One region of the Streptomyces sp. NPDC058880 genome, then DNA from elsewhere that is predicted to be linked to it. Evidence: riboswitches for the same ligand, from Rfam matches in the RefSeq annotation. Region 1 holds a riboswitch; the other holds the start of a gene.

Region 1 (15,387 bases):
ACGACCACCCGCCCCGGCCACGGACCGGGCCAGGCGGCACGCGCGGCGGGCACCGCCCGGTCGGCCTCGGCGGCGACCTCCCGCAGCGTCCCGGCGCCCTGGCCGGCTCCGCCGAGCACCAGGGAGTAGGTGCCGGCGGCCACCGAGACCGGGCCCTGGTCCCACAGCTGCGGCAGGGCGCCCGGCGCGGGCCGGTCGGCGCTCACCCGCCAGGTGCCGCCCTCCCGGGCCAGCTCCACCTCGCGCGCCGACTCCTCGGGGGCGGTGTCGTGACCGGCCAGCCGGTAGCGCAGCCGGGCCGTGGCGACGGCCCGGTCGCCGTCGCGCCGCACCGCGGAGACCGTGTACGACCAGTCGGCCAGCGGAATCCCGGCGAGCCGCTCGGGCACCGACCGGGACCAGTCGGCGACGGCCCGGCGGACGTCCCGGCCGGCGGTGTCGGCGGTCCCGGCCGGCCGCGGGCCGCAGGCGACCGGCAGCGCGCACAGCAGGAGCAGCACGAGCGGCAGGAGGCGCGGCGGGCGGCGGACGGGGAGCATCCGCCGATCGTACGCAGGCCGCCCCGGACGGCGGGGAGGGGAGGGCGGCGGACGGAAGGGCGGCGGGGGGCGGTCCGCCGCCCGCGGGGTCAGGGGCGGGTCACCGCCGACACCGGCATCATCCCGACCGGGTCGTAGCGCACCCGCGCCCCGGGATAGGGGGCGTGGACCACCTGGCCATTGCCGACGTACATGCCGACGTGGCTGGCGTCGGACCGGTACGTCACGAGGTCGCCCGGGCGGGCCTGCGAGAGCGGCACCTGCCGCCCCGCGTGCCGCTGGGCCTGCGAGGTCCGCGGCAGCGAGACGCCCGCCTGCCGGTAGGACCAGACCATCAGCCCGGAGCAGTCGAAGCCGGAGGGGCCGGTGGAGCCCCACACGTACGGGCGGCCGACGGCGGCCCGGGCAGCCATCACGGCAGCCGCGGCGCGGCCGGAGGAGGGGCCTCCGCCGCCGGCGGGGCCCAAATCCGGCAGCGTTTCGTGGCGCCCGCCGGAGCGCGAGGAGCGCTCGAAGTCGGCCCGCTCCTCGGACGGCATGGAGTTGAGCAGCCGCTGGGCCGCGGCGAGCTTCGCGGTGACGGAGCGCTTGTGGCGGGCGACGTCGGAGCGCAGGGCGTCGAGTTCGGCGAGTTTGTGGGAGGCCTCCGCCCGCACCTGCCCGAGCCGGCGCTGTTCCTGGCGCAGTTCGTGGAGCTGCCGGGCCTGGCGCTCGGTCAGCCGGTCCAGGGCCGCGGCCTGTTCCAGGTAGGCGTCGGGGTCCTCGGCGAGCATCAGCCCGACGGCGGGGTCGATGCCGCCGCTGCGGTACTGGGCGCCTGCGAAGGTGCCGAGGACGCCGCGCAAGGTGTTGATGCGTTGCTGGCCGCGGGCGACGGCGTCCTGGGCCCGGTTGACCTCGGCGCGGAGCCTGTCGGCCTTCTCGCCCGCCTCGTTGAAGTGCTCGGTAGCCTGCTCGGCCTCCTCGAAGAGCCGGTCCACTTGGGCGCTGACGCCGGACCTGGTGCCGCCGCCGGGCTCGTGCGGGAGGCCCGGGGCCGCGCTCGCGGGTGCGGCGGCCATGGCGACCGCGGCGGTCGCCGCGGCGGCGGTGAGGACGGTGACCTTCGGGTTCCGGTCGAGGCCGCCGAACCCGGGCCGACGATGGGACGCCACGTGCACCCGCTCCCTTCCGCTGAGCGGGGCCCGGGGCCGCCCCCCGTGGACGGCCGTGTGCCGGGTTCCGCGCTGGCAGACAGTAGCCGTGCGACCACGCACCGACCAACGACCGCCGGAGGGCACACACGCCGACGCCCCGCCGGAGACGCAGGTCACTGGCGGGGCGTGGGTCAGAGCGGGGCCGCGGAATTCGCCCGGATGGGCGGTGTGCGGCGCGTCAGATGCGGACGCCGAACTGGAACGGCATGTTGTCCATCGACTCGTACTTGACGCCGCCGCGCGGGTTCGAGGCGTGCAGCGTCATGTTGTTGCCGGCGTACAGGCCGACGTGGTGCAGGTCCCCGTAGAAGAAGACCAGGTCACCGGGCTGGAGCTGGCTGCGGCTGATGCGCGTGCCGTCGTTGGCCTGGGTGTAGGTGACGCGGCTGATGCTGACGCCGGCCTGCTTGTACGCCCACTGGGTCAGCCCGGAGCAGTCGAAGGAGTTGGGGCCCTCGTGGCCCGATATGTACGCGCTGCCGAGCTTGGTCTTGGCGGCCGCCAGGGCGGCTCCGGCACGACCGGAGGCACTGACGTTGCCGAGGTCGACGCGCTGGCCGTCGGCGCGGCTGGCGCGCGACTCCTCGTCCTTGAGCGCGGCGCGCTCCTGCGCCGTAAGGGTGTTGAGGATGGCCTGGGCGGCGGCCAGCTTCTCGGACGAGACCTTCTTCTTCTCGGCCAGCTCCTTGCGGGTGGCGTCGAGGTCGGCGAGCTTGCCGGATGCCTCCTGGCGCTGCTGCGCGAGGGTGCGCTGCTTCGCCTGGATCTTCTGGACCGCTTCGACCTGCTTGCCGCTCAGGTGCTCCAGGGTGGCGGCCTTGTCGAGGTAGCCGTCGGGGTCCTCGGAGAGGAGCAGGGCGAGGGAGGGGTCGATGCCGCCGCTGCGGTACTGGGCACTCGCCATCGAACCGAGCGCGCTGCGCAAGTCGTTGAGCTCGCTCTGGCCGCGCGCGACCTGGTCCTGGATCTGCCCGATCTCCTTCTCCAGGGTCGCCTGGCGCTCCTTGGCCCCGTTGAACTTCTCGGTGGCCTGCTCCGCCTCTTCGTAGAGGGCGTCGACCTGGCTCTTGACCTCGTCCTTGCTCGGCTTCGCCGGGGCGGCGGAGGCACTCTGCGCGGTGAGCGCGACGGCCGCGGCCGCGACCGAGGTGAGCACGGTCACACGAGCGCGGGTCGGCTGCTTGGGTCGACGGTGGGACGCCACGAAGGCGAGCTCCTTCTTCCTAGAGCCGCCGAAGAACGCAACTCGGCAGCACCTCCGCCGCCACTCCGAATGAGTGATCTACCGCACGAAGGTTTGAGCAGACCCTAGTGACCCAGCTGTGATCAGTTCAAATCCTGCCGGGAAAAAACTCGGGCCCCGACCAGGTTCTTTACTTTCAGCGCACGCTCCGTGCCGAGCACTTGACGGTGCGTCCCCCACAGGAGGCGCCAATTCCGGCATTCAGGCTGAGAGTTACGAAACGCGCGAAAGCCGCTTCAGCAGCAAAGCGGACGTTACGGGCCGCGCCCCGGCCTTGGCCACCCCGTCGGCGACCTCCCGGTCCGTGGAGACCACGACCACCGGCCGGCCGGCCGGCTCCGCCCGCACCAACTGCCGGATCAGCTCGTCGGCGGTCACCCCGGCCTTGGAGAACAGCACCCGCACACCGCGCGGCGGAGCGAGCAGCACCGGAGCCGCCAGCTCCGCGCCGTCGAAGACACAGGTCATCTCCGCGCCCGTCTGCGCGGCCAGCATCGACAGCCCGCCCAGCAGCCGCAGTCGCTGCTTCTCCAGCGGCATCGTCGGATAGCCGGTCTTGGTCACGTTGTAGCCGTCGACCACCAAGTGGGCCTGGGGCAGCGCCAACAGCTGGTCCAGCAGCGCCGGATCGGTCTCCGACAGGGCCCGCGCCGCGATGTCCTTCGGCGTCATCCGGCCCGGCTCCACCGCGTCCACCGTGTCGGCCGGGCGGGTGTTCACCGGCGGCAGCGCCAGCTCGCGGCGCAGCCCCTGCGCCGCGTCCAGCACGGTGTCCAGCAGCAGTCGCAGCCGCATGTCCTCGATGCTGCGCCCCTCGCGGGTGGCCCGGCGCGAGGTCTCCAGCGCCGTCTCCACCTCCGCCAGGCGGGACTTGAGCCGACGGTTCTCACTCTCGGCCGCCGCCACCCTGGCCGCCGCCTCCCCGCGGATCCCGTCGATCTCGGCGGTCGCCTTGCGCAGGGCCGCCTCGCCGCGCTTGACGTCACTGAGGGCGCTGCGCAGCCGCCGCTGAAGCGATTCCGCTTCCTTTCGCGCGGCCTCCAGCTCGCCCCGCACCTGCTCGCCGCCCGTGCGCTGCAGCTCCCGTACCTGCTCCAGCTCCTCGCGCAGGCGCTCCAGCTCGCGCCGGGTCTCCTCGCCGACCCGCTCGGCGTCGGCGCGCTGCGCCTCCTCACCCGCGGCGGCCACCAGCTTGACCCATCCGGCGGGCCGCAGGACGAAGGCGGCCGCCGCCACGTCCAGCGGGTCCGCGGCCGCCGGCGGTGCGCCGGACTCCAGCGCACCGGCCAGGTCCGCCTGGGCCTCGCGCAGCTTCTCGGCGACCCTGCCGCGGAACACCGGATCGGTCTCGACCGCCGCGGCCATGGCGTTGCCCGCGAACTTGGCCCGCCGGGTCGGGGTGAAGCGGGCGTACTGGCGCAACTGCGCCGGCAGGTCCGCGACGGTCAGCGCGCCGAAGGCGTCCGAGACGAGCGCGACGACCCGGCGCCGCACGCCTTCCGGAAGCGGGCGGTCGAGCGCCTCCGCGGCGTCGTCGGCCGCGTCGGCCGACCCGGCGCCGCTTGCTGGCTCCACAATCCGTCACCCCTACCGTGATGGTCTACCTGCGGACGGGGCTCCGTCAGGAGTCCGCGCCCGGCCTGTCCACAAGCTCGATCTGGTCCACCGCGTTGCACCAGCGGCAGCGGACCGACTCGATGGTCTCATTGACCACCTCGCGCTCCTCGACCTTGGGCTCCCCGGCGAGGTCCAGGTGGACGTACTCGACGACCTTCGACGAGCGGGTGACATCGAAGCGCGTGAGGTTGCCGCACAGGGTGCAGCGCCACCGCGTGGTGTCGGTCGGCAGGGGAACCGTCATCGGGCTGCTCGCTCCTTCGTAGCTGATTCAATTAAAGCGGCCCGTTCGGCCGTCCGCGTCGGCCTGCGTACCGCAGCTCGTAACCCTACGGCCTGGCAGCGCTTCAGGTGGGGTGCGTTGCGTCATGCTCTGTCACATGATCGTAAGGTGGCGGACTGTGCGCGAGGCTGTCCGGGGACCGGTGGTCACCCACGCGCTGATCGCGGGCTGCGGCGTGGTGTTCGTCCTGAGCCCGGCCTCGGGGCTCAATCCGGTCTACGGCACCGGCGACGAACTACTGGTCGCGGGCGCCGAGTACTTCCGGCGCTGGGGCGTGGTCCCGGACGAGCTCTTCACGGACACCCCCCGTGCCTGGCTGACCCCGCTGACCGCGCTCTTCGTCCACGGCAGCTGGCTGCACCTGCTGGGCAACATGCTCTTCCTCTTCGTCTTCGGCGCGATGGCCGAGGAGCGAATGGGCCGCCCGGCGTTCCTCGTCTTCTACCTCTGCACGGGCTACCTGGCACTGGCGGCGTACGCGGCGGCCAACGCGGAGTCCGCGCAGACACTGGTGGGTGCTTCGGGGGCGATCTCGGCCGTCCTGGGGGCGTTCCTGTACCTGCTGCCGAGGGCGCGGGTGACGAGCCTGTTCCCGTTCCTGTTCTTCCTGCCCCTGCGGTTCCCGGCGTGGATCGTGCTGCTGTTCTGGTTCGCCCTGCAGTGGGTGGCGGCGCACCGCGCGGAGAGCGGGCCGGGAGTCGCCTATCTGGCCCATCTGGTGGGGTTCTCGCTCGGCTTCCTCTACGCATGGGCCCGGTATCGGGGTACGACTAGAGTGAGGCGACCAGCGACGGCCACCGAGGGAGACAGCCAGCCGTGATCACCGCGATCGTGCTCATCAAGACCAGCGTGGACCGCATCCCCGAGATCGCCGAGTCCATCGCCGCCCTCGACAACGTCAGCGAGGTCTACTCCGTCACCGGGACGTACGACCTGATCGCGCTGGTCCGCGTGAACCGCCACGAGAACCTGGCCGACATCATCCCCGGCCGCATCAGCAAGATCCCGGGCGTCGAGGCCACCGACACGCACGTGGCGTTCCGCACGTACTCGCAGCACGACCTGGAGGCGGCGTTCGCGATCGGCCTGGACGCGTAGCGCCGGCTTCGGCCGTCCACATCCCGGGCGCTGCCCGGACCCGCGCCTCCATCGCCGGCGAGGCTCAATGGGTGCGGGTTGCCCTGCGGGCGGCTCGGCGGGGCGGTGTCGGTCCGGTCCGGGGAGCGGCGCCGCCGCCGGGGCGTCTCCTCGCGCGGGGCACCGACCCGCGCTCCTGCGGCGCAGCCCCCGCGGAAAGCCGTCAGCCCACGGGGACGCAGCGGCCCTCCTCCGTGCGGTACTGCCACTTCGCGCCGTCCTCGACAAGCTCCTTGACCGCCCGGACGAAGCGCTCCACGTGCTCGTCCGGGGTGCCGGCGCCGAAGCTGACGCGGATCGCGTTCAGGGAGCGCTCGCCCGGAGCGGCCTCGGGGGCCCCGCACTCGCCCGGGGCCTGCGGCTCGCTGCCCAGCAAGGTCCGTACCAGCGGGTGGGCGCAGAACAGGCCGTCTCGGACGCCGATCCCGTACTCGGCGGAGAGCGCGGCGGCGAAGTGGGAGCTGTTCCAGCCGTCCACCACGAAGGAGATGACGCCGACGCGCGGGGCGTCATCGCCGAAGAGGGACAGGACCCGGACCGCCGGAACCTCCGCCAGACCCTCGCGGACCCGGGCCACCAGCCGCTGCTCGCGGGCCACCAGGGTCTCGAACCCGGCCTCGCTCAGGGCCCGGCAGGCCGAGGCGATGGAGTAGACGCCGATGACGTTCGGGGAGCCGGCCTCGTGGCGGGCCGCCGTGGTGTGCCACTCGACGTCCACGCCGCCGTCCTCACGGCGGGAGACCTTGCGGGAGGCCCCGCCGCCGGCCAGGTACGGATCGGCCTCCTGGAGCCAGTCGGCGCGGCCGGCGAGGACGCCCGAGCCGAAGGGCGCGTAGAGCTTGTGGCCGGAGAAGGCGACCCAGTCGACGTCGAGGTCCCGCACGGAGACGGGGTGGTGCGGGGCCAGCTGGGCGGCGTCCAGCACGATCCGCGCGCCGTGGGCGTGCGCGGCGGCGGCGAGTTCCTTCACCGGCCACAGCTCGCCGGTGACGTTGGAGGCGCCGGTGACGCACACGAGCGCCGGGCCGTAGGGCTCGCGGTCGGCGAGCGCCCGCTCCAGGGTGGCGACGGCCTCGGCCGGGGTGCGCGGCGCGTTGAGGTAGGTGACCTGCGCGTTCGTCCACGGCAGGAGCGAGGCGTGGTGCTCGGTCTCGAAGACGAAGACCTGGCAGTCGGCCGGGAGCGCCGCGGCGAGCAGGTTCAGGGAGTCGGTGGTGGAGCGGGTGAAGACGACCTGGTCGCCGGGGCGGCAGTCGAGGAACTCGGCGACCGTGGCGCGGCTCTGCTCGAAGAGGTCGGTGGACAGCTGCGAGAGGTATCCGGCGCCGCGGTGGACGCTGCCGTAGTAGGGGGCGTAGGCGGCCACGTCGTCCCAGACCCGCTGGAGGGCGGGGGCGCTGGCGGCGTAGTCGAGGGCCGCGTAGGTGACCTCGCCGCCGGTGACGAGCGGGACGGTGACGTCTCGGCCGAGGACGGCGAGCGGCTCGGCACAGGCGGGGTCCTGGGCGGTGGCGACGGTGGTGGCGGTGGCAGTGGCGGTGTTCAGGGATGCGGACATGGCGGTATCTCCCGGCAGGCAGGGCTGAATGGCTTCGGTGTGCCCGTACGCACGTGGGTACGGGAAGATCCCCGGGACGAGAGGAGGGCGCACGGAAGTGACCCTGGTCCGAGGGTGAAGAAGGGGCGTCGGTCGCCCTATCGCATTCGCTTGCTCACGGAAAACGCTCCTCGAAAGACCAGGACCCCTGGTGTCGAGGGATCCGCGCTTGCCGTAGGCCTTGCTGCCTACGACCTGGTCATCACCCGGGGCACCCCGCCACGGAAGGAGGGTTGCCGGACAGCAAGCCGGGGCCTACACGCTGTCACTCGTGACCTGGTCTGCATCCTGCCACATGATCGGCCGGCCGCCAGACCCCGGTCCACATCGCGGACCGGGGTCCGGCCGGAAACGGGCGCCGCGGTCAGGCGTTGCTGGCCGTCACCCAGCGCTCCAGCGCGGCCCTGGCGGCACCGGAGTCGATCGACTCGGCCGCGCGGGTGATGCCGGCCGCGATCTGCTCCTCCAGGCTGCCCGTGCCGGGGTCGAGGGCCACCAGGGCGGCCGCCGAGTTCAACAGCACGGCGTCGCGGACCGGTCCGGTCTCGCCGGCCAGCAGGCGACGGGCCACGTCCGCGTTGTACGAGGGGTCCCCGCCGGCCAGGGCCGAGACGTCCACCAGGGGGATGCCGACGTCACGCGGGTCGAAGGACTGCTCGGCGACCTCCCCGCCGCGGACCCACCAGACGCGGGAGGTCGCCGTGGTGGTCAGTTCGTCCAGGCCGTCGTCGCCGCGGAAGACCAGCGCCGAGGAGCCGCGTTCGGCGAGCACGCCCGCGACGATGGGCGCCATCCGGGGGTCCGCCACGCCGGTGGCCTGGGACCGGACGCGGGCCGGGTTGGTGAGCGGGCCGAGGATGTTGAAGGTGGTGCGGATGCCCAGTTCCCGGCGGGCACCGGCGACGTGGCGCAGGGCCGGGTGGAACTTCACCGCGAAGCAGAAGGTGATGCCGGCCTCCTCGGCGACCTCGACGACCCGGGCGGTGCTCAGGTCGAGGTTGACGCCGAGCTTCTCCAGGACGTCCGAGGAGCCGCTCGCGGAGGACGCGGCCCGGTTGCCGTGTTTGACGACCTTGGCGCCGGTCCCGGCCACGACGACCGCCGACATCGTGGAGATGTTCACCGTCTTGGCCCCGTCGCCGCCGGTGCCGACGATGTCGACGCTGGGGCCGGGCACCTCGATGAGGTTGGCGTGCTCGTACATGGCCCGCACGAGGCCGTTGATCTCGGCGACCGTCTCCCCCTTGGCACGCAGGGCGACCACGAAACCGGCGATCTGGGCATCGGTGGCCTCCCCCCGCATGATCCGGTCCATGGCCCAGGCCGTGTCGTCCGCGCGCAGGTCCCGGCCGGTCAGCAGGGCGTCGAGGACGCCCGGCCAGCCACGGGCCGCCACGCTGTCGCCGCCTGCCGGGGTCACAACGTTCATGGTCAGCTCCTGCTGCTGGTAGGGGTCCCCGTCGATTGGGAAGGAGATCAGCCTATCCAGCCCCGGTTACGGCAAAGAGCCCCGTCCAGACACTGGACGGGGCTCTCGCCGTGGCGACACCAGGACTGACCGAAATCAGTCCCTCATGCGGTGGTGCGGGGGATCAGTGGTGGCCGTGGCCGGACTGGATCTCCTTGTACTCCTCCACCGTGGGCTTCGGGATCTGGTTGCCCTCGGCGTAGAAGCCCTTGCTGAGCTTCGCGCGCAGCTTCTCGGTGGCCTTCACCTTGCGCTCGACGCCGTTCTCGTCGACCGTCGGGCCGATTTCGAGCGGCTTGTACTGCTCGTGCGCGGTGAGGGTGTGCAGCTTGCCCTGCGAAAGCGGCTCGTGGACCTCGACGAACTCACCGTGCGGCAGGCGCTTGATGATGCCGGTCTCGCGACCGTGCAGCACCTTGTCCCGGTCCCGGCGCTGGAGGCCGAGGCAGATCCGCTTGGTGACGATGAAGGCGAGGACCGGGCAGACGAAGAAGCCGATCCGCGCGAACCAGGTGATCGAGTTGATCGACAGGTGGAAGAACTGCGCGAACATGTCGTTTCCACCGGCGATCAGCAGGACGACGTACCAGGTCAGCCAGGCCACACCGAAGGCGGTGCGGGTCGGGACGTTGCGCGGGCGGTCCAGGATGTGGTGCTCGCGCTTGTCTCCGGTGACCCAGGACTCGACGAAGGGGTACACGGCGATCGTCGCCAGGACCATCGGGAAGATCATCAGCGGGATGAACACGCCGAGGACCAGCGTGTGACCCCAGAGGTTGATCTCCCAGCCCGGCATGGCACGGATGAGGCCCTCGGAGAAGCCCATGTACCAGTCCGGCTGCGCGCCCGTGGACACGTGGTCCGGGACGTAGGGTCCGAGCGCCCAGATCGGGTTGATCGAGGCGATGCCCGCGATGGCCGCGATGATGCCGAAGACCAGGAAGAAGAAGCCGCCCGCCTTCGCCATGTACACCGGGAGCAGCGGCATGCCGACGACGTTCTTGTTCGTCTTGCCGGGACCCGCGAACTGGGTGTGCTTGTGGTAGAAGACCAGGATCAGGTGGGCCACCAGCAGGCCCATCATGATGCCCGGCAGCAGCAGGATGTGGATCGAGTAGAACCTGGCCACGAAGTCGTGCCCGGGGAACTCGCCGCCGAACAGGAACATCGACAGGTACGTGCCCACGACCGGCACGGACAGGATCGCGCCCTGCATGAAGCGGACACCGGTGCCCGAGAGCAGGTCGTCCGGCAGGGAGTAGCCGGTGAAGCCGGTGAACATGCCGAGGACCAGCAGCAGGAAGCCGAACAGCCAGTTGATCTCGCGCGGCTTGCGGAACGCGCCGGTGAAGAAGACGCGCATCATGTGCACCATCATCGCCGCGACGAAGATCAGGGCCGCCCAGTGGTGGATCTGCCGGATGAGCAGACCACCGCGGACGTCGAAGCTGATGTCCAGCGTCGAGGCGAACGCCTCGGACATCCGCACACCCTGCATCGGCACGTACGAGCCGTGGTACACGACCTCGTTCATGCTCGGGTGGAAGAACAGCGTCAGGTACACACCCGTGAGGATGATGATGATGAAGCTGTAGAGCGCGATCTCACCCAGCATGAAGGACCAGTGGTCCGGGAAGATCTTGCGCATGTTCGCCTTGGCCAGGCTGTAGATGCCCAGGCGGCCGTCCGCCCAGTCAGCCACGCGCTCGCCGGCGGGCGCTTTGCGCGCCTGTGCGTCAGTGGTCGCAGTACTCATCCGCGCTCCCAGAATGCAGGACCGACGGGCTCTTCGAAGTCGCCGAGCGCTTCGAGGAAGCCTTCGTCATTCACACCGATCCGCAGCTGCGGAAGCGCGTGACCGGCCGGGCCGAAGATGACACGGGCGCCGTCGGAGAGGTCGAAGGTGGACTGGTGGCACGGGCAGAGCACGTGGTGCGTCTGCTGCTCGTACAGGCTGATCGGGCAGCCGACGTGGGTGCAGATCTTCGAGTAGGCCACGATGCCCTCGTGGGACCACTCCAGCTCCTGCTTGTCCTTGATGTCCTCCGGCTTGAGCCGGACGATCATCAGGGCCGCCTTGGCGATCTGGGTCATGTAGTCGTGCGCGTCCTCCTCCAGGCCCTCGGGCTTGGCGAAGGTGAGCGAACCGACCAGGACGTCCTCGGGACGCAGCGGCTCCATCGTGTTCTGGTTGATGAGCAGCTTGCCCTTCGCCCAGACCGTCTTGCGCAGCTTCTCCTCGGGCAGCGGGCCCAGGTCGCGCAGCAGCATCACACCGGAGAGCGGGACCAGAGCCAGCGCGCCCAGCATGGTGTTGCGGATCAGCGGCCGCCGGCCGATGCCGGACTCGTTCGCGCCGTCGGCGAAGTCCTGCATGACCTTGGCCCTGACCTCCGGCGCGGCGGAGATCTCGTGGCGGTCGTCGGCGACCTCCACGTCGGACATCAGGGTGCGGGCCCAGTGCACGGCACCGGCGCCGATGCAGAACAGCGCGATGCCCAGGGTGACGCCCAGCGCGAAGTTGAGCGCGCTCACCTTCCCGATGGGGAAGATGTACACGATCTTGTCGACCGGGAGGATCACGTAGGAGGCGATGAAGGCGACCGTGGCCAGCATCGACACCGTGAACAGCATCGCGACCGTGCGCTCGGAACGCTTCGCCGCCCGCTCGTCGATGTCCTGGATGCGCGGCTTGTGGACCGGCAGGCCCGGGTCGGCGAACGGGTCGTCCGCGACCGCTACGCCACCGTGGTGCGCGTCGCCCTGCTCGCTCGGCAGGTGCTTGTCTTCGGGAATCTCTTGGCTACTCATGACTTCTTGGCCTTAGCGGTGTGGGCCGCGACCCAGACGGCGACAGCGATCAGCGCACCCAGTCCGAAGACCCAGCCGAACAGGCCCTCGGAGACCGGGCCGAGCCCGCCGAGCTTGAGGCCGCCGGGGTTCGTCGACTTCTCGCCGTTGACGTTCTGGAGGTACGCGATGATGTCCTTCTTCTGCTGCTCCGGCATGGTGCTGTCAGGGAAGGAGGGCATGTTCTGCGGGCCGGTCTGCATGGCCTCGTAGATGTGCTTCGGCGTGACGTCCTCAAGGTTGGGGGCGTACTTGCCGTTCGTCAGCGCGCCGCCCTCGCCGGTGAAGTTGTGGCACTGCGCGCAGTTGTTGCGGAACAGCTCACCGCCCTTGGCGATGTCGGCGTCCGCCGGGTCGTACTGCTTCTCGGTCGGCGTGATCGGGCCGGCACCGAGGGAGGCGATGTACGCGGCCAGCTGGTCGATCTGCGCCTGGGTGTAGATGACCGGCTTCTTCGGCACCTGGGCGCCGGGCTGCTGGGCGGGCATGCGGCCCGTGCTCACCTGGAAGTCGACGGCCGCGGAGCCGACGCCGACCAGGCTCGGGCCGTCAGAGGAACCCTGACCGCCGGTTCCGTGGCAGCTTGCGCAACCCACGGCGTAGAGCTTCTTGCCCTCCTCGATGGCGAGGGACTGGGCGGTTTCATCGGCCTGCGCCTTGCCCGCGGGAGCAAAGGCGGCGTACAGCCCCCCAGTGGCCGCCAGCGCGAGGAGTAGAACGACGACCGCCGCCAGCGGATGGCGTCGTCGTGCGGAGAGCTTTTTCACGGATTACCCCGGTGTCAGGATCTTCTGCGTCGGTGTGTCTGGATGGAGTGCCGGGTCGGGCCCGGTGACGTGTTCGCTACTTGATCAGGTAGATCGTGGCGAAGAGGCCGATCCAGACGACATCGACGAAGTGCCAGTAGTAGGACACGACGATGGCCGACGTGGCCTGTTCGTGGGTGAACCTCTTGGCCGCGTACGTCCGGCCGAGGACCAGCAGGAAGGCGATGAGGCCGCCCGTCACGTGCAGACCGTGGAAGCCGGTGGTCAGGTAGAACACCGAGCCGTACGGACCGGACGAGAGGCTCATGCCCTCGTGCTTGACCAGCTCGGTGTACTCGAACACCTGGCCGCCAATGAAGATCGCACCCATGACGAACGTGATGATGAACCACGTCCGGAGCTTCTTCACGTCACCGCGCTCGGCGGCGAACACGCCGAGCTGGCAGGTGAGGGAGGAAAGCACCAGGATCGTCGTGTTCGTCGCCGAGAAGGGCAGATTCAAGGCCGAGGCCTGCTCTGTCCAGTACTCGGGACCCGTCACGGATCGCAGGGTGAAGTACATCGCGAAGAGGGCCGCGAAGAACATCAGCTCGGAACTCAACCAGATGATGGTTCCGACGCTGACGAGGTTCGGCCGGTTGACCGTCGGGTGCGCGTGCCCGGTATCTACTGTCGTTGCTGTCGCCACGACCGACATTATGTCGGTCGCTTATCCCGCCCTCACCCCGGGGGGTGCCGTTCGGAGTGTCAGGGGCGTGTGCAAGGCCCGAACGGCCCATCAGATGACGGCCCCGCGCACTCTCGTGCACCTGTCCGAACCGATGCTGACACGGCGGTGGGAGGAGTAGCATCCCGCGCAACATCAACGTGATTCATGGGACACGTGGAGGATCGAAATGCGGGCGACTGCGCGGGTTCTGGTCTACAGCGACGACGCGGGCACCCGGGAGCAGGTGAGACTGGCGGCGGGCCGCCGTCCCGCCGCTGATCTGCCACCGGTGGAGTTCCTGGAGTGCGCGACGCTGCCGGCGGTCCTGACGGAGCTGGACGCGGGCGGGATCGACGTGTGCGTGCTGGACGGCGAGGCGGTCCCGGCCGGGGGCATGGGTGTGTGCCGGCAGATCAAGGACGAGATCTTCCGGTGTCCGCCGGTGCTGTTGCTGATGGGGCGCCCCCAGGACGCCTGGCTGGCCACATGGAGCCGCGCGGACGCCGCGGTGACCCTTCCGGTGGACCCGGTGGAGTTCGCGGACGCGCTGGCGGGCCTGCTGCGTTCCCGACTGTCCCTGGACGCCTAGGGCCCGGCCGGCGGATCGGCCGGACGGGCCCCGGGGACCGGCCGTCAATCCGGGGCGCCGCCCGTCGCACGGGCGGGTGATCCCGAGCGGCACGTACGACGGGGAGTGAGGGCGCACGCGCCGGGAACCGCCGGGCACCAAGCGGTTCTCCGGACGCGTGCGCCCTCACCGGCCGGCCGGCGGCGCCCCGGAGGGGGACCGGGCCGGATCCTCAGACCGTGGGCCGCAGGCGGGCCTGGTCGATGGTGCTGCGGCCTTCCTGGGTGCCCTTGAGGAGGGCGCTGCCCTCGCGCCAGTCCTTCCAGTCCATGTTCCAGTCGCCGAATCCGTTGCCGAAGATGTCCATGTCGTCGCCGATGCTGTTGATCACCTGGACGATGTCGCCCTCGGTGATGTTCTCGTAGAACCAGGCGGCGTTGCCCGTGCTCATGCCGGTGCAGCCGTGGCTGACGTTGGCGTAGCCGTGAGAGCCGATGGACCAGGGCGCGGCGTGCACGTATTCACCACTCCAGGTGACGCGGGTGGCGTAGTAGACGGGCAGGTTGTAGTACTCGCTGCCGCCGATGCCGACGGTGTCCCCGCGCATCTGTACGTAGTACTGCTTCCCCAGCACCACCTTGATGCCGTTGCGGGTGGAGAACCCGGGCTTGCCGGTGGTGACCGGAATGGAATTGATCACTTCTCCGTTGCGCTTGAACGTCAGCCAGTGGGCGGCGGCGTCGGTGGTGACCTCGACCCGGTCGCCGATCTCCAGCTTCAGCGGCTTGGCGGCGGCCCCGTGGAGCTCGTCGGTGATCCTGATGCCCTCCAGGTTGCTCCGTACGGAGACGGCGGTGTTGGCGGGCCAGTAGTCCTTCGGGCGGTAGTGCAGGTGCTTGTCGTCGACCCAGTGCCAGGCGCCCTCCACCCCGGGAGGGGCATCGACGACCAGGCCGCGTTCCACGACGGCGCGGGCCGCCTTGTCCTTGACGGGCTCGTTGAGTTCGGCGGTGAGGGGCTGGCCGACGCCGTACTTGCCCTCCTCCGGGCCGAACTCGACCTTGAGGACTCCCTTGGACGGGGTGGTGTCGAAGGCCATCGTGCGCTGGCCCGGGGCACCCCTCTCGTCCTCCGTGCTCACGGTGACGGTGTAGCGCACACCTGCGGCCATGGGGACGGTGCTGTGCCACCGGTCCCCCGTGGCGCTGAGTTCGCCCGCCAGGCGGCGGCCGTGGGTGTCCACGACCGTGACGTCGGTGATCCGGCTGCCCTTGGCCTTGGCGGTGATTTCGAGGGGCCGGTTGGGGTCGACGGGCCGGCTGCCCGCCGTCTGGTTGAAGGCGACCTGCTCGCCCGCGTCGACCGGGCGGGCTGACAGCGGGTTGTCGCCGGACCCGCATGCGGTGGCGCCGG
Region 2 (15,387 bases), on a different contig from region 1:
CGTACATCGTCACCGTGCGCCAGGACGTCGATCCGGCGGCGGTGGCCCGGATGGTCGGGGCCTCCCCCGACCACGTCTACCGCACCGCGCTGCGCGGCTTCGCCGCCCGGCTCAACCCCGGCCAGGTCGCCGCCCTGCGCGGCTTTCCGGGGGTGGAGTCCGTCTGGGAGGACGGCGGCGTGTCCCCGTCCGGCGCGGCCGGCTGACCGGAGGGCGGCCGCGGCGGACGGCTCCCCGGCACCCTCGCGCACCCGCCCGGCGCTTAGGGTTGCGTGGATCAACCCACCGGTTGGTCACCGGGGGGGGCGGGGGGAGACCGATGAACAGTGCGACCGATGTGTTCCAGCCGCTGCGGGCCGACGATCCGCAGACCGTCGGCGGCTACCGGCTCGCCGCGCGGCTCGGGTCGGGCGGCATGGGCCGTGTCTACCTGTCGCACACCCGGGGCGGCCGCCCCGTCGCGATCAAGGTGGTCCATCCCGATCTGGCCGAGGACCCGACCTTCCGGCGGCGCTTCCGCCGGGAGGTGGAGGCCGCCCGGCGGGTCCGGGGTGCGTACACCGCCGAGCTGATCGACGCCGACCCCGGGGCGACACCGCCCTGGCTGGCCACCGTGTACGTGCCCGGTCCCTCCCTGTCGGAGGCCGTCGCCCGGCGCGGGCCGCTGCCGGACGCCGCGGTGGTGTGGCTGATGGCGGGCGTGGCCGAAGCCCTCGTGGCCGTCCACGGTGCAGGCATCGTGCACCGGGATCTGAAGCCGTCGAACGTGCTGCTGGCCGCCGACGGGCCCCGGGTCATCGACTTCGGGATCTCGCAGGCCTCCGGCCTGACGGCCACCGCCACGGGAAGCACCATCGGCACACCCCAGTACATGGCCCCCGAGCAGGGGCTGGCGGGCGAGACCACACCGGCCACCGACGTCTTCGCGCTGGGGCAGACCGCGGCGTTCGCGGCGCTGGGCAAACCGTTGTACGGGGACGGGCCGTCCATGACCGTGCTGTTCCGGATCGTGCACTCGAAGCCCGACCTGACCGGACTGCCGGAGCCGCTGCGTCCGCTGTTCGCGCTGTGCCTGGCCACCGAACCGGAGGAGCGGGCCACCCCGGCGGAGATCCTGGCCTGGTGCCGCGCGTATCTGGGCGAGGAGGCCGCGGGCGGCGGCCCGGCCGTCTGGCGGGAGGTGGCCGGCCTGGACGAGGAGATACCGACACCGGTCCCACGGCCCGCCGCGGCAGGCGCCACCCCGGGCGGAACGGCCCCGGGGGGCTCGGCTTCGGGAGGCACCGGACACGCGACGGCGGCCCCGGCGGGAGCCGTCCCGCCCTCATCCGCGGCGACGCCGGCCGCGGTGGCCGTGCCGACAACGGGGGGCACCGGGCTCAAGCGGCGGCGAACCGCGCGGGTCGCCGCCGTGGCGGCGGTGACGGGTGCGCTGACCCTGGGAGGCCTGGGCTGGAAGCTCATGGACGTGACGGACCGGGCGGCCGAACCCGAGGCGGCCGCGGCCAGGTCGTCCGGCCCGACGCTGCCGACCGGGGCCGCCGCCCCCACGCCCACTCCGACGCCGAGCGCGTCCCAGCCGCCCAGGCCGATCCCCTATCCGGGGCTGGAGCTGAACGAGAAGAACTCGATCAGCTTCGACGAACCCGTCCAGCACGAGGACGGCGACCGCACGGGCGACATCCGCATGAAGTGCGGGCTGGCCAGCGGCTGCACGATGGAGAGCGACACGAGCGTGTTCTCCATGCCCCGGAAAGCGGGCACCGGAAACCTCGAAACCTGCCGCGAGGAGCTGGAGTTCGCCCGGCAGAACAGTCTGACGCTGCACGTCATGGCGGCCGGCAGCGAGGTCTGCGTCAAACACCCCTCGGGTGACATCGCGCTGTTCGTCATCGGCATCAAGTCGGCCCCGGGCCTGTCGAAGGACCCCAGCTGGATCAGGGCCGACATGACGGTCTGGCGCGCGGCCTCCTGACGCGCGGCCTCCTGACGAGGGGCCTCACGCCGCCTTCCGCGGCGCCTCCCCGTCCGCGTCCCCGTCCGCGTCCGCATCGAGTGACACGACGAGGAAGGCGTCCCGGTCGAGGTCCATGACGACGGTCACCCGCAGGCCGCTCTCCCGGCAGCGGGCCGCGCACTCCTCGGCAGGCCGGCTGCCGTAGGGATCACCGGCGGGAAAGACGTCGAGCACCTGCGTACGGCGCACCGCTGCCACCTCCTGAACGACGGATCGTCCTCACCGCCCGGGTGCCCCGTCCGCCGCATCCCATGCGCCGCGGCACAGAGGGAGATGGCAACACCCGGTGGTGTTGCCACCGCCGGTGCGCGCACGACCCGGGGCGCCGGCCGCGATCCGCCGGACAGGCCCTAACCGCGGGCTGCCCCGACGAAGGCCCGGATCAGGTCCGGCGACTTCACTCCGCGTTCCCGCTCCACCCCGCTGGAGACGTCCACGCCCCACGCCCCGGTGGCCGCGAGCGCCTCGCGCACGTTGCCCGGGTTCAGCCCGCCGGCCAGCAGCCAGCGCCCCTCGGGCGCGGTGAAGTCCGCCGAGCCCCAGTTCCACGGCTTGCCGGAGCCCGGATCGGGGGCGTCGAGCAGCAGCAGGTCCTCGCCGTACTCACCGCAGCGCTGCACGCGCCCCGCGGTGGCCCGCAGCAGGACGCGGCCCTCGGCGCGCAGTGCCGCGAAGTCCTCGGGGCCCTCCTCGCCGTGCAGCTGCACGCCCCGTACGCCGCTCTCCGCGGCGAAGCGGCGCACCTCCTCGACGGACTGGCCGCGGAACACCCCGACAGTCAGCACCGTGTCCGGCACCCGGGCCGCCAGCTCGCGCGCGGTGGCGGCGTCGACCGTACGGGGACTGCCGGGTGCGAACACGAAGCCGACGGCGTCGGCCCCGGCCGCCACCGCGGCGTCGACGTCCGGCGCGGTCCTGAGCCCGCAGATCTTGACGAAGAGGTCAGCCATGCTCCCAGCCTATGCGTCCCCGGGGGGCCGGGGCCGGGCCCGCCCGCATGCCGAACGGCTCCGGCCGGATCACCCGCCCGCCCCTCAGCGCCCCACCTGAACGGGACCGAGCACCGCCCCGCCGACGAGGGCCGCGAGATGGGCGGCGCCCACCTCGTCGGCGGACCGGAAGTGCACGTAGAGCGTGTGCCGCCCGTCGGGATGCGCCTCGTTGAGGTCCAGCTCCACCCGCTGGTTCGTCGGGTCGGCGCACGCGGACGGTATTCCGGGCACCTCCGGCCAGGCCCCCCGCCACAGCATCGTGGCCGCCCCGCCGCGCAACACCCGCAGGAACTTCGCTTCCACCGGGCCGGGAGCCGCGTACGCGTCGACCGTCAACGGCAGCGCCGCGGCCAGTTCCCGGTCGTCGCCCGGCAGTTCGGCACCCAGGTACCAGGTGTCCGCCGCCGCCCAGTAGTCCGACGGATCGAACATGCCGGCCGGCAGCAGCGCCGCCATCCCCCGGGCCTCGGCGACGGTCTCCGTCCGCGCGCACAGCCACATCTCCGGGTCGAGCGGCCTCATCCGCGCGCACAGCAGCCGGGCCCGGCGGTGGGCCTCCCCGAGGTCATCGGTCCGGAACACGGGATAGGCCCGCGAACTCCCCACCCCGTCCTCATCCCTGCCCGTCGCGCCGGGGCGGCGGTGCCGACGGGCGGCGCACCTTCGCGTACGTCCCGGCGGGATCGGCGGTGTGCGGCACGGGATGTGTGACGGAGTTCCCCATGGCCGTACGTTCACACGCTCCCACCCACCCCGGCCAGCGGTTTTAGCCACCCGGTCGAAGGGGAGCGCCCCCAGGGCCGGGCGGGGCCCGCGCCCGCACGACGGTGTCCTTCGGCGAGCCGCTGCGCATCCCCGCGCCGTTCGACCTCACGCTCGACACCACGTCCCGACTGTCCCGGCCGGGAACGCCCGAGGGCGGCACCCCCGTCGGGGTGCCGCCCTCGTTCGAGAACAGCCGATCGACCAGCAGGCCGATCAGAAGTCCATGTCACCGCCCGGCATGCCGGCCGGAGCGGCAGCGGCCTTCTCCGGCTTGTCGGCGATGACGGCCTCGGTGGTCAGGAACAGCGCGGCGATCGACGCGGCGTTCTGCAGCGCGGAGCGCGTGACCTTCGCCGGGTCGATGATGCCCTCGGCGATCATGTCGACGTACTCGCCGGACGCGGCGTTCAGGCCGTGACCGATCGGAAGGTTGCGCACCTTCTCGACGACGACGCCACCCTCAAGACCACCGTTGACGGCGATCTGCTTCAGCGGGGCCTCCAGGGCGAGCTTCACGGCGTTGGCGCCGGTCGCCTCGTCACCATCGAGCTCCAGCTTCTCGAAGACCGCGGAGGCCTGCAGCAGGGCCACGCCACCACCGGCGACGATGCCCTCCTCGACGGCCGCCTTCGCGTTGCGAACGGCGTCCTCGATGCGGTGCTTGCGCTCCTTGAGCTCGACCTCGGTCGCGGCACCGGCCTTGATGACGGCCACGCCGCCGGCCAGCTTCGCGAGGCGCTCCTGGAGCTTCTCGCGGTCGTAGTCCGAGTCGGAGTTCTCGATCTCGGCGCGGATCTGGTTCACACGACCGGCGACCTGGTCGCTGTCACCGGCACCGTCGACGATGGTGGTCTCGTCCTTGGTGATGACGACCTTGCGGGCGCGGCCGAGCAGGTCGAGACCGGCGTTCTCCAGCTTGAGGCCGACCTCCTCGGAGATGACCGTGCCGCCCGTGAGGATGGCGATGTCACCGAGCATGGCCTTGCGGCGGTCGCCGAAGCCCGGGGCCTTGACGGCGACGGACTTGAAGGTGCCGCGGATCTTGTTGACGACCAGGGTCGACAGGGCCTCGCCCTCGACGTCCTCGGCGATGATCAGCAGCGGCTTGCCGGACTGCATGACCTTCTCCAGGAGCGGCAGCAGGTCCTTGACCGAGCCGATCTTGGAGTTGACGATCAGGATGTACGGGTCGTCGAGAGCCGACTCCATACGCTCCATGTCGGTGGCGAAGTACGCCGAGATGTAGCCCTTGTCGAAGCGCATGCCCTCGGTGAGCTCCAGCTCCAGACCGAAGGTCTGGGACTCCTCGACGGTGATGACGCCTTCCTTGCCGACCTTGTCCATGGCCTCGGCGATGAGCTCGCCGATCTGGGTGTCGGCGGCGGAGATGGAGGCCGTGGAGGCGATCTGCTCCTTGGTCTCGACATCCTTGGCCTGGGCGAGCAGGGCGGCGGAGACGGCCTCGACGGCCTTCTCGATACCACGCTTGAGGGCCATCGGGTTGGCGCCGGCGGCCACGTTGCGCAGGCCCTCGCGGACGAGCGCCTGGGCCAGGACGGTGGCGGTGGTCGTGCCGTCGCCGGCGACGTCGTCCGTCTTCTTGGCGACTTCCTTGACCAGCTCGGCGCCGATCTTCTCGTACGGGTCCTCGAGCTCGATCTCCTTGGCGATGGAAACACCATCGTTGGTGATCGTGGGGGCGCCCCACTTCTTCTCAAGGACGACGTTGCGACCCTTGGGGCCAAGGGTGACCTTGACGGCGTCGGCGAGCTGGTTCATCCCACGCTCGAGGCCGCGGCGGGCCTCCTCGTCGAACGCAATGATCTTGGCCATCTGAAGTGGTCCTCCCGGACAGCGGTGGATTGCTCCCAGGACCGCGCCCGCGCCCGCGACGGACGGCCTGCATGCCCGGCGGTTCCTTCCCACCGGACCCTGCGGGCCTCACCGACCCGGTCCTCGTTTCAGTAGCACTCTCACTCGTAGAGTGCTAACGCCAATGATTAGCACTCGACCCCCGAGAGTGCAAGCGGCTTCGAAGAAGCCTCGGCGTGGGGTGGCGGTCGGGTGACGGGCGGGCGCAAGCGGCTTCGAAGAAGCCTCGATGCGGGGGTGGCGGTCGAGTGACAGGCGGGCGCAAGCGGCCCCGGGGAGAACACGGGCACACGGGGGACACGCGAGGGGCCCACATCCCGGACACGGGATGTGGGCCCCTCGTAGGTCTTCCGGGTCTTCGACGGAAGACCGAGCGTCGGTGGTCGATGCTCCGGGACTAGCCGAGCGCGAGCTTGACCATGTCCGCCTGCGGACCCTTCTGGCCCTGCGAGATCTCGAACTCGACCCGCTGACCCTCTTCAAGGGTGCGGTACCCGTCCATCTGGATGGCGCTGTAGTGGACGAACACATCCGCACCACCGTCGACCGCGATGAAGCCGTAGCCCTTCTCCGCGTTGAACCACTTGACGGTGCCCTGAGCCATGCCTAACTCCCCTATTACTGGCCCTTGCGCGGGAACGCACTTCGCGTTCCCGGGTCAGAACTTGCGTCGGAACGCGTCGACCGAGGCTGAATGTATCTGCGCGAGTGCTGTCTGCAACAGGTCAATCCGACGAGAAATCTGGACACCGAGAAACATTGAAATAGAGTGAAAATTTGGCATCTTCCAGGGCAACTCGGGCCAGACATATCTCGCCAAAGCCCCATACCGCGCCCGCACATTGACCCGATGTCGACCCTCACGCGACCCGTTCATATGCAGCGGGCAAGTCCAGCGGAGGGGACTTCCCCAACTCTACCGTGCCCAATCAAACAGAATTACCCCCTCCGCTTTTAGCGGAGGGGGTAATTTCGGTTTGTCGGGAGGGTCAGCAGCCGCCCGCGACGGCCGGGATGATCGACACACCGGCGCCGTCCGGCGTCACCGCCGCCAGACCGCCCTCGAAGCGCACGTCGTCATCGTTGACGTAGACGTTCACGAAGCGTCGGAGCTTGCCCTGGTCGTCCAGGACGCGCGCGGCGATGCCCGGGTGGTTCTTCTCCAGGGACTCGATGACCTCGGCGAGGGTCGCGCCCTCGGCCGGGACCTCGGCCTGACCGCCGGTGTAGGTGCGCAGGATGGTGGGGATGCGGACGTTGACGCTCATGGCGCTACTGCCTTTCCGGTAGTACGAGGGAGGGTGGTCAGGCCAGGCCGGCGGCGCGGAACGCGTCCAGGCTGGGGCGGATGGTGGCGGTCTGCCCGCTGTCCGCGGCCACCGCCTCCAGGGTCTTGAGGCCGTCGCCGGTGTTGAGGACGACGGTGGTCAGCGCCGGGTCCAGCTGCCCGTTCTCGATGAGCTTCTTCGTCACGCCGACGGTCACGCCACCCGCGGTCTCGGCGAAGATGCCCTCGGTCTGCGCGAGGATCTTGATGGCCTCGACGACCTGCTCGTCGGTCACGTCCTCCACGAAGCCGCCGGTGCGGCGCGCGATGTCCAGGACGTACGGGCCGTCGGCCGGGTTGCCGATCGCGAGGGACTTGGCGATGGTGTTCGGCTTCTGCGGGCGGACCACGTCGTGACCGGCCTTGAAGGCGGTCGAGACCGGGGAGCAGCCCTCGGCCTGAGCGCCGAAGATCTTGTACGGCTTGTCCTCGACGAGGCCCAGCCTGACGAGCTCCTGCAGCCCCTTGTCGATCTTCGTCAGCTGCGAGCCGGACGCGATCGGGATGACGATCTGGTCGGGCAGCTGCCAGCCGAGCTGCTCGCAGATCTCATACGCCAGGGTCTTGGAGCCCTCGCCGTAGTACGGGCGGAGGTTGACGTTGACGAAGCCCCAGCCCTCGCCCAGCGGGTCGCCGATGAGCTCGGAGCAGAAGCGGTTGACGTCGTCGTAGTTGCCCTCGATGCCGACCAGGTCGCCGCCGTACACACCGGCCATGACGACCTTGCCCTGCTCCAGGTCGTGCGGGATGAACACGCAGGAGCGGAAGCCGGCCCGGGCGGCCGCGGCGCCGACGGCGCCGGCCAGGTTGCCGGTGGAAGAACACGACAGGGTGGTGAAGCCGAAGGCGCGGGCGGCCTCGACGGCGATGGCCACGACGCGGTCCTTGAAGGAGTGCGTCGGGTTGCCGGAGTCGTCCTTGACGTACAGCTTGCCGGTGACGCCCAACTCCTTGGCCAGGTTGGCCGCGTCGACCAGCTTGGTGAAGCCGGGGTTCAGGCTGGGCTTGGAGGCCACGTCGGCGGGGACGGGCAGCAGCGGCGCGTAGCGCCAGATGTTGTTCGGGCCGGCCTCGATCGCGGCGCGCAGGGCCTCGGGGTCGCCGGTCGGCAGCGCGTAGGCGACTTCCAGAGGTCCGAAGCACTCGGCGCACGCGAAGATGGGACCGAGTGCGAAGCGGGTACCGCACTCCCGACAGGAAAGGCCGGTGGCAGGTCCGAGATCGACAGAGGTGGCGACAGTCTGTGCAGCCATGATGGCGAGGCCCTTTCTCCTCATCTTCCCCATGGCGCATTTCGCCATGAGACGGAATTGGCACCTTCCCTAGCCGGGGACCTCGCTGACGAGCGCTGACGCGCGATCGCGAGAACCGACTGGAGGGTTGCCGGGGCTTCAACGGGCCGTATCCCTCTGCCCCTCTGGATGAGCGGTATGGCACCGGCACACGCGCTCTGTGGCGCGCCGGTGCGTTTGTCCGCGGGGACCCCGGCATGCGGTGGTCCTTCGCGTTGTTCAAGACTGTAACCGAAGGGGCGGGCGGTTGAGACAGCCGTCCGAACCGCGAGATGGATCACAAAACGGCTGATAACACCGACACGCAGGGAGTGCTGAGAGTGCTGGAAGAGGTGGAGCGCTGGCTGGCCGACCGCTCCTGGTCCGCCGCCGACCGACCGCTCGACCAGTTGCTCGACCTCAAACGGGCGGCCGGGACCACGGTCAGCGTGGTGCTACCCGCGCTGGACGAGGAGGCGACGGTCGGCGCGATCGTCGAGGTCATCCGGCGTGAGCTGATCGAGGGACTGCCGTTCCCGCTCGTCGACGAACTGGTCGTGGTCGACTCCGGCTCGGCCGACCGGACCGCCGAGGTCGCGGCGAAGGCCGGCGCCCGGGTGGTGCACCGCGACGAGATCCTGCCGAGGATCCCGGCACTGCCCGGCAAGGGCGAGGTGCTGTGGCGCTCGCTGCTGGCCACCAGCGGGGACGTCGTCTGCTTCGTGGACGCCGACCTGCGGGAGTTCTCGGCCGCCTTCGTCTCCGGAATCGTCGGCCCGCTGCTGACCGACCCCGGCGTGCAGTTCGTCAAGGCGATGTACGACCGCCCGTTCGGCACGGAGTGCGACGGGCCCGCCGCCGGCAGGGCACCGGGCCAGGGCGGGCGGGTCACCGAGCTGGTCGCCCGCCCGCTGCTGAACCTCCACTGGCCGCAGCTGGCCGGCTTCGTCCAGCCGCTGGGCGGCGAGTACGCCGTGCGGCGCTCGCTGCTGGAGCGCCTTCCCTTCCCCGTCGGCTACGGCGTCGAGCTGGGGCTGCTGGTCGACGCACTGCACACGGTCGGGCTGGACGCGCTGGCCCAGGTGGACGTCGGCGTACGACTCCACCGCCATCAGGACGGACAGGCGCTGGGCAGGATGGCCGCGGCGATCTACCGCACGGCCCAGGTGCGGCTCTCCCGCGGCCACCTCGTACGGCCGGAGCTGACGCAGTTCGAGCGGCGGCCGGAGGGCTTCGTACCCCGCACGTACGCGGTGGACACCGAGGAGCGGCCGCCGATGGTGGGCGTGAAGGAGTACGGCCGGCGCCACGTGGCGTGACCGTGTCCATACGTTTGAGCGAGCGCGGGCCGGGCTAGGTTCGGCGCATGGCTTCTCAGGTACTCGTCGCGGCCAACCGCGGCCCGCTCTCCTACGCCCTCTCCGACGACGGCACGCTCAGCGCCCGGCGCGGCGGGGGCGGACTCGTCTCCGGTCTCTCGGCGGCCCTCGCGGAGCAGCCGGGGGCGCTGTGGATCTGCGCGGCGTTGTCGGAGCCGGACCGGGAGGCGGTCCGCCGGGGGGTCGCCGAGCCAGGCGTCCGGATGCTGGACATCGATCCCACGGTGTACGACGACGCGTACAACGGCATCGCGAATTCGGTGCTGTGGTTCACCCACCACCACCTCTACGACGTGCCGCGCGAACCGGTCTTCGACGCGGAGTTCCGCCGCCGCTGGGGTGGTTACGTCGCGTACAACGAGGCCTTCGCGCGCGCCCTCGCCGAGGAGGCGGCGCAGGGGGCCCGCGTGCTGGTCCAGGACTACCACCTGGCGCTGGTGCCGGGCCGGTTGCGGGAACTGCGACCGGATCTGCGGATCGCGCACTTCACGCACACGCCGTGGGCCTCGCGGGAGTTCCTGGACATGCTCCCGGCCGACGTCAGGGAGGAGCTGGTGCGGGGGATGCTCGGTGCGGACGTCGTCGGTTTCCACACCCGGGTCTGGGCCGACGCCTTCGCGGACGCCGCGCACGCGGACGCCGAGCGGCGGGTGGCCGTCTTCCCGCTGGGCGTGGACGCGGACGAGCTGCGGGCGCTGGCGCACCGGCCGGAGGTGGACGCGAAGCTGGCGGAGCTGCGGGCGGAGGTCGCGGGACGCAGGACCATCGCCCGGGTGGACCGGACCGAGCTGTCGAAGAACATCCTGCGGGGCCTGCTGGCCTACCGGGAGCTGCTGACGGTCCGCCCCGAATGGCGCGGCCGGGTGGTGCACCTGGCCTCGGCGTACCCGTCGCGGCAGGACCTCAGGGTGTACCGGGACTACACGACGGCCGTCTCGGAGCTGGCGGCGGAGATCAACACGGAGTTCGGTACGGAGGACTGGCAGCCGGTGCTGGTGTCGGTGAAGGACGACTTCGCGCGGTCGCTGGCGGTCTACCGGATGGCGGACGTGGCGCTGGTGAACCCGGTGCGGGACGGCATGAACCTGGTGGCGAAGGAGATCCCGGTGGTGTCGGAGGCGGGGTGCGCGGTGGTGCTGTCCACGGGCGCGGGGGCCTACGAGGAGCTCCGCGAGGACGCGCTGACGGTGAACCCGTACGACGTGTCGGCGACGGCGGAGGCGCTGCACGCGGCGCTGTCCCTGCCGGACGCGGAGCGTGCGGAGCGCACCGAGCGCCTGGCCTCCGCCGCGACGGCCCTCCCCCCGTCGGCCTGGTTCAAGGCTCAGCTCGCGGCCTTGGACTGATCCGCGCCCGGCGGACGGCGGACGGGCCGGCGGCGGAAGGCGGGCGGAGCGGCAGCGGCGGACGGCGGAGCGTCAGCGGCGGACGGCGCCGGCCAGGGAAGCCAGGAACGATGCGACGGCGGCCGGCCCCGGCAGGACGAGGTCGGCCCGGGCGGCGAGCTCGGGGACTTCGGCCGAGCCGCTGCACACCAGCAGCCCCGGCAGCCCGTCGGCCCTCCGCTTCTCGACGGCCGAGTACGCGGCCAGGTCGCCGAGGTCGTCCCCGGCGTACAGGACCGTCTCCGCGTCCCGCTCCGCCAGGAACTCCGTCAGGGCCACGCCCTTGTCCATGCCCGGGGGCCTCAGCTCCAGCACCGCCCGCCCCGGCTCGACCATCAGCCCATGCCGGGCGGCCAGCTCCGTGAGGGGTTCGCGCAGCGCGGCGAAGGCCGCCGCCGGGTCCTCGGCACGCCGGGTGTGGACGGCCAGCGCCCGGCCCTTCTCCTCGATCCAGGTGCCGCGCCAGGCCCCGATGGAGTCCAGGAATCCGGGCAGCTCGGCCCGTACGGCCGCCACCCCGGGGTGCTCGGCGGGGGCGTGGACTATGCCGGTCACGGCGTCCCAGCGTTCGGCGCCGTAGTGGCCGAGGACGACGAGGTGCTCCAGTCCGGGCACCCCGGCGAAGCCGCCGTAGCGTACGGCGACGCCTGCCGGCCGCCCGGTGACCACGGCCACCGAGTCCACCTCGGGGGCGAGCGCCGAGAGCGCGGGAACGGCGTCGGGATGTGCCCGGGCCTGGTCCGGGTCCGGGACGATGTCGGCGAGGGTGCCGTCGAAGTCCAGGGCGACCACGGACCGGCGGGGTGCGCGGAGCAGGGCTTCGAGTCCCTCGCGTCCGGCTGCGGTGACGGGCATCGGCAGATCGTGCGGATGGCTCCCCATACGCACGACCCTAACGGCCCGGCGGGTCCACGGCTACGGCTATCGCCGGGCTCGCTGGGCCTCGCGGATCCTTCGCAGCCGGTTGACGGTGCCCGGGGCGTGGGCCAGTGCCCGCGGGTCGTCCATGAGGGCGTTGAGCAACTGGTAGTAGCGGACCGGGGTCATCCCCAGTCCTTCCCGTATGGCCCGTTCCTTCGCTCCGGGCCCCGGCCAGGTGCGTCCCTCGTACGCGAGCACCGCGGCCTCCGTGGCCGTCAGCTGCCCGTCGTCCGTCATACGGCCAGATTAACGCCGCCGTCCGACAGACGGCGGCGTCCCCCGGATCAGCCCTTGTCCGCGGCGCGCGCCGCGGTGGCGATCTCCTCCAGCACCTTGGCGGGCTGTCCGCCGGGCTGGACGGCCGTGCCGATCTTCTGCTTGATGTCCTCGCTGACGCCCGCCCAGGACTTCTTGCCGACCGGGTAGAGCCGCGAGCCGGGCAACGCCGTCAGGAAGGGCCTGAGCTGGGCCGCGGGGCCGGTGGCGGCCTGCTTCGCCTGGAAGCCGGTGGTGGTGGCGGGCAACAGGTCGTACTTCTCGGTGAAGGCCGTCACGTTCTCCGGCTGGTACAGGTAGTCCAGGAAGGCGCCGGACTGCTCGCGGTGGCCGTTCTTGAAGGCCATGACCCAGTCGGCGACGCCCATCGCCGGCTGCGGGGAGCCGTCGGAGGTCGGCAGCGGCACCATGCCGAACTTCACGCCCTTGGCCTCGGCCTGCTTCATCAGCGTCGGGTGGCCGTTGAGCATGCCGACCTCGCCCTTGGTGAAGGCCTCGAATGCGGCCTGGCGGTCCAGCTTGCCGGGCTCGACGGGCCCGACGAGCTGCTGGCCGACCATCTTGTCCCGGAGGAACTCCAGCGACTTGACGTTGTCGGCGGAGTCGATGGCGTAGCCCTCTTCGTTGTCGGTGTAGCCGCCACCGCCCGCGAGCATCCACATCATCGTCTCGGCCTGCGCCTCTTCGCGGCCCAGCGGCAGCGCGAAGGGGACGGGCACGCCCGCGGCCTTGAGCTTCTTCGCCGCGGCCTCCAGGTCGGCCCAGCTCCTGGGCTGCCAGCCCTTGCCGTCCTTGCCGATCACTCCGGCGTCGGCCAGCAGCTTCTCGTTGTAGAAGAGCAGCCGGGTGCTGGAGACGAAGGGCATGCCGTACTGGGCCTGCTTGACCTTCCCGGCGTCCGCGAGCGGCGCAAGGAAGTCGGCCTCGGTCTTCACCGAGAGCAGCTCGGCCGTGGAGTACAGCTTGCCGGCGGCGGCGTAGTCGGCGTAGGCGCCGATCTGGGCGATGTCGGGCGCCTTGCCGGCCTTGACCATCTCGGCGACCTTGGCGTCGACCTCGGACCACGAGTAGACGTTGACCTCGACCTTGACGCCGGGGTGGTCCTTCTGGAAGCCCTCGGCGAGGCCCTTCCAGTAGCCGGCCGAGGAGTTCTGCGGAGTGTCCCCGTAATCGGCCGCCACGACCCGCAGGGTCACCTCGTTGTCTCCGGTGAGTCCGCCGATGGCTCCGCAGCCCGTCAGCGTGACGGCGGTCAGGCACAGCGCGGCGCCGGACGCGGCCAGGCTCTGGTAACGGCCCTTCACAGGTATCGATCCACCCCTTGTTGTACGTACGATCCACGTAAGGTCTACACCACTTTGGCGGCTCGTCCACATCAGGCCCCCCACCAGGGCGCCCGATTTGTATGGCCACTCAACAATCCCTCCCAATGGACTAGACCTTTCCCCGCCGAGCACGCGAGACTGTCTCTGTGAAACCCGTGAAACACGTCATCGCCCTCGATGTGGGCGGCACCGGGATGAAGGCCGCCCTCGTCGCCGACGACGGCACCCTGCTGCACGAGGCGCGCCGCGCCACCGGCCGCGAGCGGGGCCCCGACGCCGTCGTCGAGACGATCCAGGACTTCGCCTGCGAGCTCCTCGCCACCGGCCGGGAACGCTTCGGACGGGCCGCCTCGGCCGCCGGCGTCGCCGTCCCGGGCATCGTCGACGCCGACAGCGGCACCGCCGTCTACGCGGCGAACCTCGGCTGGCGCGACGTCCCGCTGCGCGCGCTGCTCACCGGGCGGCTCGGCGGCATCCCCGTGGCCCTCGGCCACGACGTGCGCACGGGCGGACTGGCCGAGGGCCGCATCGGCGCCGGCCGAGGCGCCGACCGCTTTCTCTTCGTCCCGCTCGGCACCGGCATCGCCGGCGCCATCGGCATCGCCGGCCGCATCGAGGCCGGCGCCCACGGGTACGCGGGCGAGATCGGGCACATCGTGGTCCGCCCCGGCGGCCCCGACTGCGGCTGCGGCCAGCGCGGGTGCCTGGAGACCCTCGCCTCCGCCGCCGCCGTCAGCCGCGCCTGGGCGGCCGCCTCCGGCGACCCCGGAGCCGACGCCGCCGACTGCGCCAGAGCCGTCGCATCCGGTGACGCGCGCGCCCGAGAGGTCTGGCTGGCCGCCGTGGGAGCCCTCGCCGACGGGCTGGTCACCGCGATCACCCTGCTGGACCCGCGCACGCTGATCATCGGTGGCGGACTCGCCGAGGCGGGGGAAACCTTGTTCACACCACTACGGAAGGCCGTGGAGGAGCGCGTGACGTTCCAGCGGCTCCCCCACATCGTGCCGGCGGCCCTCGGGGACACCGCCGGCTGCCTGGGCGCAGGGCTGCTCGCCTGGGACCTACTCGCCACGGAGGTACCGGCCTGATGTCCGGAAGCGCACACAGCACTGTTCTCTCCGGCGCCAGGGTGGTACTCCCCACCGGGACCGTGGCGGGCGGCCGGGTCATCGTCGAGGGCGCCCGCATCGCCGGCAGCGCCCGGGAGGACGCGGAGATCGTCGACCTGACCGGGCACTGGATCGTCCCCGGCTTCGTCGACATCCACAACCACGGCGGCGGCGGCGCCTCGTTCACCTCGGGCACCACCGAGGACGTGCTCCGGGGCGTACGCACCCACCGCGCGCACGGCACCACCACCCTCGTCGCCTCCACCGTCACCGGGGACCTGGACGAACTGGCCCGCCGGGCCGGGCTGCTGGCCGAACTGACGCAAGCGGGCGAGATCGCCGGCATCCACTTCGAGGGGCCGTTCATCAACCCCTGCCGCAAGGGCGCCCACAAGGAGGACCTGCTCCGCGACCCCGACCCGGCCGAGGTCCGCAAGCTCGTCGACGCGGCCCACGGCACCGCCCGCATGGTCACCCTGGCCACCGAACTGCCGGGCGGCCTGGACTCGGTACGGCTGCTGGCCGAACACGGGGTCATCGCCGCGATCGGGCACACCGACGCCTCGTACGAGCAGACGCGCGCCGCCATCGACGCGGGCGCGACCGTGGCCACCCATCTCTTCAACGCGATGCCCGCGCTCGCGCACCGCGAACCCGGCCCGATCGCCGCCCTCCTGGAGGACGAGCGGATCACCGTCGAGCTCATCAACGACGGCACCCACCTGCACCCGGCCGCCCTCGAACTGGC

What was found. A riboswitch is a leader RNA that binds a small molecule or an ion and turns the genes downstream of it on or off. The one in region 1 is predicted to bind S-adenosylmethionine.
Region 2: it holds a riboswitch for S-adenosylmethionine, as region 1 does, so the genes downstream of both, thrC (threonine synthase) here and ACFW2G_RS17200 (aminotransferase class V-fold PLP-dependent enzyme) in region 1, are expected to answer to the same signal.

Annotation. Positions count from the first base shown of each region.
Region 1 covers NZ_JBHYMC010000026.1:7,983-23,369, reverse strand. Annotated here, with positions in the region: gene ACFW2G_RS17235 (hypothetical protein) at 1-539, opposite strand, end outside; gene ACFW2G_RS17230 (NlpC/P60 family protein) at 629-1,693, opposite strand; gene ACFW2G_RS17225 (NlpC/P60 family protein) at 1,914-2,939, opposite strand; gene ACFW2G_RS17220 (NYN domain-containing protein) at 3,192-4,556, opposite strand; gene ACFW2G_RS17215 (hypothetical protein) at 4,600-4,839, opposite strand; gene ACFW2G_RS17210 (rhomboid family intramembrane serine protease) at 4,964-5,698, shown strand; gene ACFW2G_RS17205 (Lrp/AsnC family transcriptional regulator) at 5,695-5,976, shown strand; gene ACFW2G_RS17200 (aminotransferase class V-fold PLP-dependent enzyme) at 6,179-7,573, opposite strand; SAM riboswitch class IV at 7,773-7,889, opposite strand; gene trpD (anthranilate phosphoribosyltransferase) at 7,977-9,041, opposite strand; gene ACFW2G_RS17190 (cytochrome bc complex cytochrome b subunit) at 9,205-10,836, opposite strand; gene ACFW2G_RS17185 (ubiquinol-cytochrome c reductase iron-sulfur subunit) at 10,833-11,891, opposite strand; gene ACFW2G_RS17180 (c-type cytochrome) at 11,888-12,697, opposite strand; gene ACFW2G_RS17175 (heme-copper oxidase subunit III) at 12,774-13,394, opposite strand; gene ACFW2G_RS17170 (hypothetical protein) at 13,594-13,995, shown strand; gene ACFW2G_RS17165 (Ig-like domain-containing protein) at 14,207-15,387, opposite strand, start outside.
Region 2 covers NZ_JBHYMC010000064.1:27,113-42,499, reverse strand. Annotated here, with positions in the region: gene ACFW2G_RS27535 (protease inhibitor I9 family protein) at 1-206, shown strand, start outside; gene ACFW2G_RS27530 (serine/threonine-protein kinase) at 320-1,975, shown strand; gene ACFW2G_RS27525 (hypothetical protein) at 2,000-2,206, opposite strand; gene ACFW2G_RS27520 (phosphoribosylanthranilate isomerase) at 2,368-2,967, opposite strand; gene ACFW2G_RS27515 (hypothetical protein) at 3,052-3,591, opposite strand; gene groL (chaperonin GroEL) at 3,988-5,607, opposite strand; gene ACFW2G_RS27505 (cold-shock protein) at 6,044-6,250, opposite strand; gene ACFW2G_RS27500 (MoaD/ThiS family protein) at 6,636-6,914, opposite strand; gene thrC (threonine synthase) at 6,952-8,250, opposite strand; SAM riboswitch class I at 8,244-8,401, opposite strand; gene ACFW2G_RS27490 (glucosyl-3-phosphoglycerate synthase) at 8,586-9,563, shown strand; gene ACFW2G_RS27485 (trehalose-6-phosphate synthase) at 9,611-10,969, shown strand; gene otsB (trehalose-phosphatase) at 11,042-11,890, opposite strand; gene ACFW2G_RS27475 (DUF3263 domain-containing protein) at 11,930-12,166, opposite strand; gene ACFW2G_RS27470 (extracellular solute-binding protein) at 12,214-13,509, opposite strand; gene ACFW2G_RS27465 (ROK family protein) at 13,686-14,618, shown strand; gene nagA (N-acetylglucosamine-6-phosphate deacetylase) at 14,618-15,387, shown strand, end outside.